DNA from 3 places in the Flavobacterium gossypii genome. Region 2 is predicted to be linked to each of the others. Evidence: riboswitches for the same ligand, from Rfam matches in the RefSeq annotation. Region 2 holds a riboswitch; each other region holds the start of a gene.
The links. Region 2 has a riboswitch for S-adenosylmethionine ahead of GGR22_RS01725 (trans-sulfuration enzyme family protein). Riboswitches for the same ligand answer to the same signal wherever they lie in the genome.
Positions count from the first base shown of each region.

Region 1: it holds a riboswitch for S-adenosylmethionine, as region 2 does, so the genes downstream of both, GGR22_RS09665 (homocysteine S-methyltransferase family protein) here and GGR22_RS01725 (trans-sulfuration enzyme family protein) in region 2, are expected to answer to the same signal.
Region 3: it holds a riboswitch for S-adenosylmethionine, as region 2 does, so the genes downstream of both, GGR22_RS15975 (Na+/H+ antiporter NhaC family protein) here and GGR22_RS01725 (trans-sulfuration enzyme family protein) in region 2, are expected to answer to the same signal.

Region 1 covers NZ_JACJIS010000001.1:2,144,965-2,148,246, forward strand. The annotation lists gene GGR22_RS09655 (OsmC family protein) at 1-356, shown strand, start outside; gene GGR22_RS09660 (hypothetical protein) at 466-993, shown strand; SAM riboswitch class I at 1,060-1,163, shown strand; gene GGR22_RS09665 (homocysteine S-methyltransferase family protein) at 1,329-2,327, shown strand; gene metH (methionine synthase) at 2,355-3,282, shown strand, end outside.
Region 2 covers NZ_JACJIS010000001.1:358,906-362,187, reverse strand. The annotation lists gene GGR22_RS01730 (homoserine dehydrogenase) at 1-751, opposite strand, end outside; gene GGR22_RS01725 (trans-sulfuration enzyme family protein) at 791-1,969, opposite strand; SAM riboswitch class I at 2,118-2,226, opposite strand; gene GGR22_RS01720 (bleomycin resistance protein) at 2,423-2,773, shown strand; gene GGR22_RS01715 (S8 family serine peptidase) at 2,777-3,282, shown strand, end outside.
Region 3 covers NZ_JACJIS010000004.1:284,703-287,984, reverse strand. The annotation lists gene GGR22_RS15985 (helix-hairpin-helix domain-containing protein) at 1-86, shown strand, start outside; gene GGR22_RS15980 (TerC/Alx family metal homeostasis membrane protein) at 113-1,123, shown strand; SAM-I-IV-variant riboswitch at 1,276-1,372, shown strand; gene GGR22_RS15975 (Na+/H+ antiporter NhaC family protein) at 1,432-2,751, shown strand; gene fabG (3-oxoacyl-[acyl-carrier-protein] reductase) at 2,826-3,282, shown strand, end outside.

The sequences.
Region 1 (3,282 bases), 1.8 Mb from region 2:
CTGATGTAAGAATCAGCAACAATAAAAAATTTCCAGAACTCGAAGGGCCTAGTCCGTTTGAATATATCCTTGCCGGTTTTGCAGGATGCGTCAATGCGGTTAGCCAAAAAGTAGCCGAAGAATTGGGCATAAACCTAAAATCGCTACAGGTAGAAATCACGGGAACCATAAGCCAAGAAGAAAGAGTCGGTTTCAGCAAAATTGAAATTGTACTGAAACCAACGACTGATGCTTCGCTGCAAGTGCTCCAAAAATGGTTAAAATTAGTACAGCAAAAAAGTCCGGTTTATGACAACTTGGTCAATACAACTCCGGTCGAATTGATTTTGTACAAAGAATATAATTATGCCGCATAAAGCATAAATCACAAAATTGTTTAGTTTGTTTTATTTGTTTGTTTGTTGAAAAGGCTGCTTTTGATTGCCAGTCAAAAGCAGCTCTTTTTAAACCTAAAGCCTCAAAATCATGTCAGTTAAAAAAATAAATATTATTCTTTTCGGAATAGAAACCGTCGGAAGTTCTTTGATAAACCAAATACTTGCCAGCCAAAAAGCACCTTTGGAAAACAGAAAATTTGAATTAAGATTGCCGATAATAACCAATTCTACAGTAGCTTTTTTTGAAAAACCAACTGTAAAAAATTCTTGGGAAGCCAATTTTATTCAGTTTGCAATTCCGTTTAAGGTAGAAGATATCATCAGTTTTGTTCAAGAAAATGAACTTGAAAATCTTATCGCTGTCGATACTACTGAAACCGACGATTTGCTTCCTGAATATTTCGAATTATTGCAAAACGACTTCGATGTTATCAGTACGAATCCAGTCATAGAAAAGCTTCCTGCGGATTTTAATGCATCTATAAATGCTAGCCTGAAGAAATTCGGAAAAGAATTTTTCTTCATAAATCCAATAAAAAAAGAAGCTGTTTCTGAAACGCTACTTAAGAAAATCATCCAAATTGCAGAAAAACAAGATTTGAAGTTAGCAGTATAATTTCCTTTCGGCTATTGCAAAAACCAAACATATTGCATTACTTTGCAGTGTTCATACAAATATTGACAGTTATCACGAAAGGCAGAGGGATTAGACCCGGTGAAGCCTTAGCAACCCTTTAAGCTTTAAAGAAGGTGCTACATTCTACCACGAAAGTGGATAGATAACACACAGAAAAACCTCGGTTTTCTCTCCCTTTTCCTGACAACATATCGATATTTAATTTTTAAGAAGCAAATGGCTTTGGTTTTTTCAACACTCCATTTCCTGCTTTCTGAAAAATAATGAACTTTTGGATTCAACAGAGTCGTTGCATAACCATTAGTATCGAAAAAATGTCAGACATACACAAAGCTATTAAAGAAAGAATTCTCGTTCTCGACGGAGCAATGGGAACCATGCTTCAGCGCTACAATTTCTCTGAAGAAGATTTCCGTGGCGAAAGATTTAAAGATTTTCCACATCCCCTGAAAGGCAACAATGATTTACTGTCATTGACCCAGCCCCAAGCCATTCGCGATGTACACCGTCAGTATTTTGAAGCAGGCGCGGATATTGTCGAAACCAATACGTTTTCAGGAACTACAATTGGCATGGCCGATTATCATCTCGAAGATCTCGTCTATGAATTAAACTACGAATCGGCAAAACTAGCTCGCGAAGTAGCCGATGAGTTTACTAAAAAAGACGCAAGCAAGCCTCGTTTTGTTGCAGGCTCTATTGGTCCGACCAACAGGACAGCCAGTATGTCACCCGATGTAAACGACCCAGGGTATAGAGCCGTTACTTTCGACGATTTGAGAATCGCCTACAAACAACAAGTCGAAGCATTGATCGACGGAGGCTCAGACATCTTGTTGGTAGAAACGATCTTCGATACCCTGAATGCCAAAGCGGCCTTATTTGCTATCGAAGAAGTCAAAGAAGAAAGAAATCTTGATATTCCGATTATGGTTTCTGGAACAATTACAGATGCTTCTGGAAGGACACTTTCAGGCCAAACAGTCGAAGCTTTTCTGATTTCAATCTCACATATTCCTTTATTAAGCGTCGGATTTAATTGTGCTTTGGGTGCGGATCAATTGAAGCCTTACTTGCAGAGATTGTCGCACAATACGTCGTTTAATATTTCAGCCCATCCCAATGCAGGATTGCCGAATGCTTTCGGACAATACGACCAGACTCCAGAAGAAATGCAAGCTTTGATTCGGGAATATCTCCAAGATAATCTCATCAATATAATAGGAGGATGCTGCGGCACCAACCCAGAGCACATCCGCCTGATTGCAGAAGCCGCAAAAGAATATGCACCAAGAATTGTAGAACCAGTTTAAAAAGCTACAGCTAAAGAAAAACAGAAAATGGCAGATGTTGATTGTAAGAAACACCTAAAATTATCAGGCCTTGAGCCTTTAATCATAACTCCCGAAAGTATTTTCGTGAACGTCGGCGAACGGACAAACGTTACCGGTTCTCGAAAATTCTTGCGTCTCATAAAAGAAGAAAAGTACGAAGAAGCTTTAGATATTGCCAGAGCCCAAGTAGAAGGCGGTGCCCAAATCATCGATATCAATATGGATGAAGGAATGCTTGATGGTGTTCATGCCATGACGACTTTCCTGAACCTGATTGCTGCAGAACCCGATATTTCTCGAGTTCCTGTGATGATTGATAGTTCCAAATGGGAAATCATCGAAGCAGGCTTGAAAGTCGCACAAGGAAAAAGCGTCGTCAATTCGATCAGTCTAAAAGAAGGCGAAGACAATTTTATCCGTCAGGCAAAATTGATAAAAAAATATGGCGCGGCGGTAATCATAATGGCTTTTGATGAAGTCGGTCAAGCCGATACTTACCAGAGAAGGATTGAAATCTGCAAGCGTTCTTACGATGTTTTAGTAGACCAAGTCGGTTTTCCAGCAGAAGATATCATTTTCGATCCTAATATTTTTCCAGTGGCGACAGGCATGGAAGAACACCGCCAAAACGCTGTGGATTTTTTCCGAGCTACAAAATGGATCAAAGAAAATCTTCCGTATGCAAGTGTCAGTGGAGGTGTGAGTAATGTTTCTTTTTCTTTCCGAGGAAATGACCGTGTTCGCGAAGCCATGCATTCTGCCTTTTTATACCATGCCGTAAATAACGGAATGACTATGGGAATCGTAAACCCAGAAATGCTGGAAATTTACGACCAGATACCAAAAGATTTATTAGAGCATGTCGAAGATGTCTTGCTTGACAGAAGAGATGATGCAACGGAAAGGCTTTTATCTTTTGCCGAAAACATAAAAG
Region 2 (3,282 bases):
CATCATTATTTTTAAAAGCTTGGGCTACAAGCTTAATCTTTAAGCCTTTTTCTCGAGCATATTTTAATTCTAAACCGCCAATATTATTAATTCCGATATTCAGTAAATCCTCAGGTTTTGCAATATATCCGAAAGAATGCGCTAGCAAAATCAACAACTTGTATTTGGCATCAAAGCCGCCCGTGTCTAAAATCGGATTGCTTTCTGCAAAGCCTTTTTCCTGTGCTTGTTTCAGCGCCTCATCATACGATAGATTTTCCTTGAACGTCTTTGTAAGGATGTAATTAGTAGAACCATTCACGATGCCTTGGATGGATTCCAAAAGATCATTATCATAGTATTCTTCTAAATTTCGGATAATCGGCATGCTCGCACAACACGCAGCTTCATACAATAAAGGGACATTGTGTTTTCGCTGCAATTCGAGCAGTTCTTCAAAATGCTCTGCAATCATTTTTTTGTTGGCAGAAACCACTGCTTTGCCGCTTTTTAAGGCTGTAGTTACAATTTCATACGCCGCATCGGCATCATCGATTAATTCTACAATGACGTTGATTTCCGGATCATTGAAGATATCATTCTTATCGAAAGTGAAGTTTTCTACACCAATTTCGCGCGTTTTGTTTCTGTCTTTTACGCAGATATTCTTGATGTTTGCTTTCAGTCCAGGGGTTTTCTGTAAAACTTCATACAGTCCGAAACCGACGCATCCGAAACCAAACAATCCTATATTTAATTTTTTTCTTGACATTTTGAGTGTTATTTATATGATGATTAAAATAGGATAGGATTAGTTTTTATGGAATTCGATGGCAACATTTTCTTTGACTGCATTTTGGATAGCCTGTTTTAAGTCGGCAATCAAATCATCGGCATCTTCCAAGCCAACAGAAAGTCGGATCAAACTGTCGGTTACGCCAGACTGGTATCTTTTTTCTGCAGGAATTGATTTATGAGTCATTTCGCAAGGCAAACAACACAAGCTTTTCACGCCGCCCAAACTTTCGGCAAGCTTGAACAATTTGGTTCCCGAAACAATTCTGGAAGCCAGTTTTTTATCATCAATCACTAAATCAAACGTTACTACGCCCCCAAAGTATTTCTGCTGGCTTTTAGCAATTTCGTGGTTGTGATGCGTTTTCAGCCCCGGGTAATAAACGTTTTGGATTAGTTTTTCTTTTGTCAGGAATTCGGCTATTTTTTGCGCATTTTCAGCATGCTGTCTAATTCTCAAGTTTAAAGTCTCGATTCCTCGTATTACCAACCAGCTGTCGAAAGGTCCTAAGATAGCACCCGAAGCATTTTGGATAAACTTAATCTTACTGCCTAATTCTTCAGTTGCCGTAATAACCAAGCCTGCAATCAGGTCGCTGTGTCCCGAAATGTATTTTGTTGCACTGTGCACGATTAGGTCGGCTCCAAAATCAATTGGCTTTTGGGCAATAGGAGAGGCAAAAGTGTTATCGACGCAAAATAAGATACTGTTTTCTTTTGCGATTTTTCCAATAGCACGCAGGTCAGCGATTTTTAGCGTAGGATTCGTCGGAGATTCAATCCAAATTAAAGCTGTTTTATCTGTAATTGCTTCGGCTACATTTTTAGCATCAGTAGCATCGACATACTTTACTTTGATTCCGAATTTTTCATAAATGTGCGTAAATAGGCGGAAGGCACCGCCGTAAATATCGTCAACCGCTATAATCTCGTCTCCAGCCGATAATAATTTCACGACCGCATCGATAGCTGCTAGGCCGCTGGAAAAAGCATAGCCATTAGTTCCATTTTCTAGTTTGGCGACTAAATCTTCTAAGACTTTTCGTGTAGGATTATTGCTTCGTGCATAATCAAAACCTTTGTGAATGCCAGGTGCTTCTTGTACGAAAGTGGAAGTCTGGTAAATTGGAACTGAGATAGAACCTGTTAATTCGTCAACTGGAATGTAATTTAAGATTTGTGTCTGCTCTTTCATCTTGATACTTTTTAAGATTGTTTTTAAATATTTTTTGTTTTTAAAAAAAATATTCGAAACCAGATATCGGGAGAGCAGAAATAAAAAATGCTCTTCCGATAAGTCAGAAGAGCATATAATATCTTGAAGTATTATGTACTATTTTCTAAGCTTATCTTTCCCTGCCAAAGCAAGGGTTGAATGTGGCACCTTATCCGAAAATGGACAGGTTGCCAAGACGTCATAGGGTCAATTCCCTCGGTCTTTCTGGATAAGAATAATTTTTTAAAGAACTTAAGTGCAAATTTAGAGTATAAATATTTTAAAAACCTAATAAATTTTAAAATATTTTTTATTTCGTTGATATTTAGTGTTTTATATAGTTGTCTGACTCCTGTAAATATTGGCGGCTAAAGCGTTTTATAAAATTTCATTTTTGTAAATTTGACTTTTATATCTAAAACAATAGAGGTTTTGAATTCAAAAATTGCCCAAATCATATCCCAGCTTCCATCTTTAAATTTTGAAAAATCTAAAAAATTTTACCAAGAAATTTTAGGCTGTGAACTAGCAAACGAATATGATGATCTTCTGATTTTTGTTTGGGATGGTATTGAAATTCATTTATGGAAATGCGATGATGAAATAGTTGCAGAAAACTCAAGCTGCTATATTCGCGTAAATGATATTGAGGCTGTTTTTGAGCGGTATAAGAAAGTGCTAGGCGATACAATAGCGCTAAAAAAACAACCTTGGGGAATGCGCGAATTTTATATAATCGATGACAGCGGTAATCTGTTCAAGTTTGGACAACCAATACAATAATTTATGAAAAAAATTACTCTTTTACTGCTTTTGCTTTCGAGTGTATATGCCATAGGCCAAGAAGATGCCTGGGTATATTTTACAGATAAGCCGGATGCGGCTCATTATCTTGCAAATCCTTTAGAAATGCTTTCGCAAAGAGCTTTGGATAGAAGAACGACTCAGAATATTCCGCTTGATGATAAAGATGTTCCGATTTCAGTTTCCTATATCAATCAAGTTACAGCTACGTCCGGAATTACGGTAAAAGCTAAATCCAAATGGTTGAATGCTTTGCATATCAGAGGGTCAATAACGGATATTCGTGGTCTTGAAAATTTGGCTTTTGTAGATCGTGTGCAATTTGCAAATCCAACATTGAATGGTGAAGGAAGGGCGTTGCGCCAAACCAATTCGGTTGGGGTAAAAGACTTAGAAGTTCAGGTGAATTATGGATATGGTACTTCTGGTAATCAGATTAGGATGTTAAAAGGTAATCTGTTGCATCAGCAAGATTTTACAGGAAATGG
Region 3 (3,282 bases), on a different contig from region 2:
AAATTACAAACGGAAAAAAAATACTCCTTTCTGCCGAAGAAGGAGGAAGAGTGGCACTATTTACAATTACGAATCAAAAACAATAATCAGTAATCAATTAATTTTATAACTAATGGATAAAGTAGATACTTTAATCAATCACCCAGGATTAATTGCAACATTTTCGGTTGTAATCATCATCATGTTGCTTTTGGATTTGGGGATTTTCAATAAAAAGAGCCATGTTGTTTCTAATAAGGAAGCCATAACTTGGTCAATTGTTTGGATCAGTTTGTCAATGATTTTTAGTGGATTTATCTATTATTTTATCGGACCGACAAAGTTCTACGAGTTCCAATCTGCCTATTGGATTGAAAAAGCCCTTTCTGTAGACAACCTTTTCGTATTTATTCTAGTATTCAAATTCTTTGATGTAGCCAATTCAAACAAGCATAAAGTATTGTTTTGGGGTATTATCGGAGCTTTGGTTTTAAGAGCGATATTTATCTTTTCTGGAGCTTTCCTAATTGAATTGACCTATTTGAACAAGCTTTTAGGATTAATGGGAATCGAAGGTTTCAAATATGATATCAATATTATCATGACTTTATTTGGATTGTTCTTGGTGTATGCAGGAATTAAATCATGGTCAGCCGGCGACGATGACGATGATGAAGATTATAACAATACAAGAGGTGCAAGATTGATCAGAAAGTTCTTTAAAGTAAGTGATAATTATGACGGAGATAAATTCTTTACTATCGAAAACGGAAAGAAACTGGCAACTCCTTTATTAGTTGTTGTTGCTGTAATTGAGTTTACAGATTTGCTTTTTGCGGTAGATTCAATCCCTGCTATTTTTGCTATTTCAAATGATCCTTTTATTCTTTATACATCTAACATTTTTGCCATTTTAGGATTAAGAGCCTTGTTTTTCTTGCTTGACAATTTCATCCATTTGTTCAGCAAATTGAAATACGGTTTGGCAATTATCCTTTCTTTTATTGGTATAAAAATGATAATCGCACCTTTCTACCATATTGATTCTATTTACTCGTTAATCGTAATTGGAGGGATTTTGGTTCTTTCAGTACTATTGTCAATTATGTTTCCTGAAAAAGAAGAAGCTAAAAGCGTAGAATAGATTATTTCAACACAAAATAAAAAGAGCTCTGCTGAATTATCAGTAGAGCTTCTTTATTTTTACAAGAGTCTCATTTTTAATTTGTTTCTTATCAAATATTCATAAAAATGCCTTATTGAATAAAAATAATTTAGAATAAATTCTATCTTTGCCTCCGTTATCACGAATCTCATAAAGAGATAGCAACCTGCAACAACAAGCAAGGTGCTAAAACGATAAGCCAAATCCTTTGGAAAAAATGTTGTCATCATACTTTCTTTTCGGTTTGCTTTTCGTCGTGAGCTTTATTAATTTTTAAGCTATCGATGATGAAACATATCAAAATTCAAGGTTCTGCTTTTGCCTTATTACCTTTTTTTGTATTTATTTTTACTTTCCTCGGAGCAGGAATTGTCCTAAATGATTTTTATGCTTTGCCTTCGCCAGTGGCTGTCACACTTGGAATTATTGTTGCATTTATAATCTTCAAACATTCCACAGAACAAAAAATAGATACTTTAATCCAGGGTTGTGGCAATAGCCAAATCATTACAATGTGTCTCATTTATCTGTTTTCTGGAGCTTTTGCTGCAGTCACGCAAGCCATGGGAGCTGTAGATGCAGTCGTGAATTTAGGAATCAATAATATCGATACAGAACATTTCCCGCTAGGGATATTTCTCATCGCTTCCTTTCTGTCAACTGCCACAGGAACATCTGTTGGTTCAATCGTAGCTTTAGGACCAATTGCAATTAGTTTGGCAGATAAAAGTGGTGCTTCAATGCCTTTGATTGCAGGTTCTTTGCTAGGAGGTTCGATGCTAGGCGACAATCTTTCTATAATTTCTGATACTACAATTGCAGCTACGCAGTCATTGGGTTGTGAAATGCGAGACAAGTTTAAAGTCAATCTGTTCATTGCTTTGCCCGCTTCAATCATAACTATTATTTTGCTGTTTTATTTAGGATTGAATACCGAAGTAAGTTCAGTTGTTATCCAAAAGGAAAGCTACGAATTGATTGCCATTTTGCCTTACATTCTCGTGATTATCTTTGCAGTAACAGGAGTAAATGTCTTTGTGACATTGCTGATTGGAATTTTAGTAGCAGGAATTATCGGCTTTGCTGGAAACGATTTCACGCTTTTGGGGTTTACGCAAAAAATATATGAAGGTTTCCTGAGCATGACAGACATTTTTCTCTTGTCAATGTTAACAGGAGGTCTTGCGGCTCTAGTCGAAAAAGCGGGCGGTATCGATTACGTATTACGAAAAATCAAATCTAAGATTAAAAGCAAGAAATCAGCCCAAATGGGAATCGGAACTTTAGTTAGCATTACCAATTTAGCGATAGCAAATAACACCGTTTCCATAGTCATTACAGGAGCTGTTGCTAAAGAAATTAATGACGAATATAAATTAAGTCCAAAAAAGACTGCCGCAATCCTAGATATTTTCTGTTGTATTGTCCAAGGAATCCTTCCCTATGGAGCACAAGTCTTGCTTATTTTAAACTTTGCAAAAGGAAAATTAAATGTAATCGAACTAATTTCAAATGCATGGTACATTTACATTTTGCTGCTATTTACGATAATCGCAATTTATAGCACTGCTTGGGATAAAAGGATTAATAAATTCCTGAAAGTTTAAAGAGATACCTTACGTCATTGCAATTGAATTCTTATATTTGTCAACCTAACAAGAGCAAACTAAATTAAAATAGAATGAAATTATTAGAAGGAAAAACAGCGATTATTACAGGCGCTAGCCGAGGAATTGGTAGAGGAATTGCCGAAGTTTTTGCAAAACACGGAGCAAACGTAGCATTTACATACAGTTCATCTGCAGAGGCTGCAAAAGTTCTTGAAGACGAATTGATTGCACTTGGCGTGAAAGCAAAAGGCTACCAGTCAAATGCTGCTGATTTTAACGAAGCGCAAAAATTAGTCGACGATGTTATCGCAACTTTTGGAAACATCGATATCTTGATCAATAATGCCGGAATTACAAAAGACAACCTTTTGATGCGTATTTCTGAAGAAGATTTCGACAAAGTAATCGAAGTAAACCTGAAATCTGTTTTCAACATGACGAAAGCAGTTCAAAAAACAATGCTAAAAAACCGTGCTGGTTCCATCATAAACATGAGTTCTGTTGTTGGAGTTAAAGGAAACGCAGGAC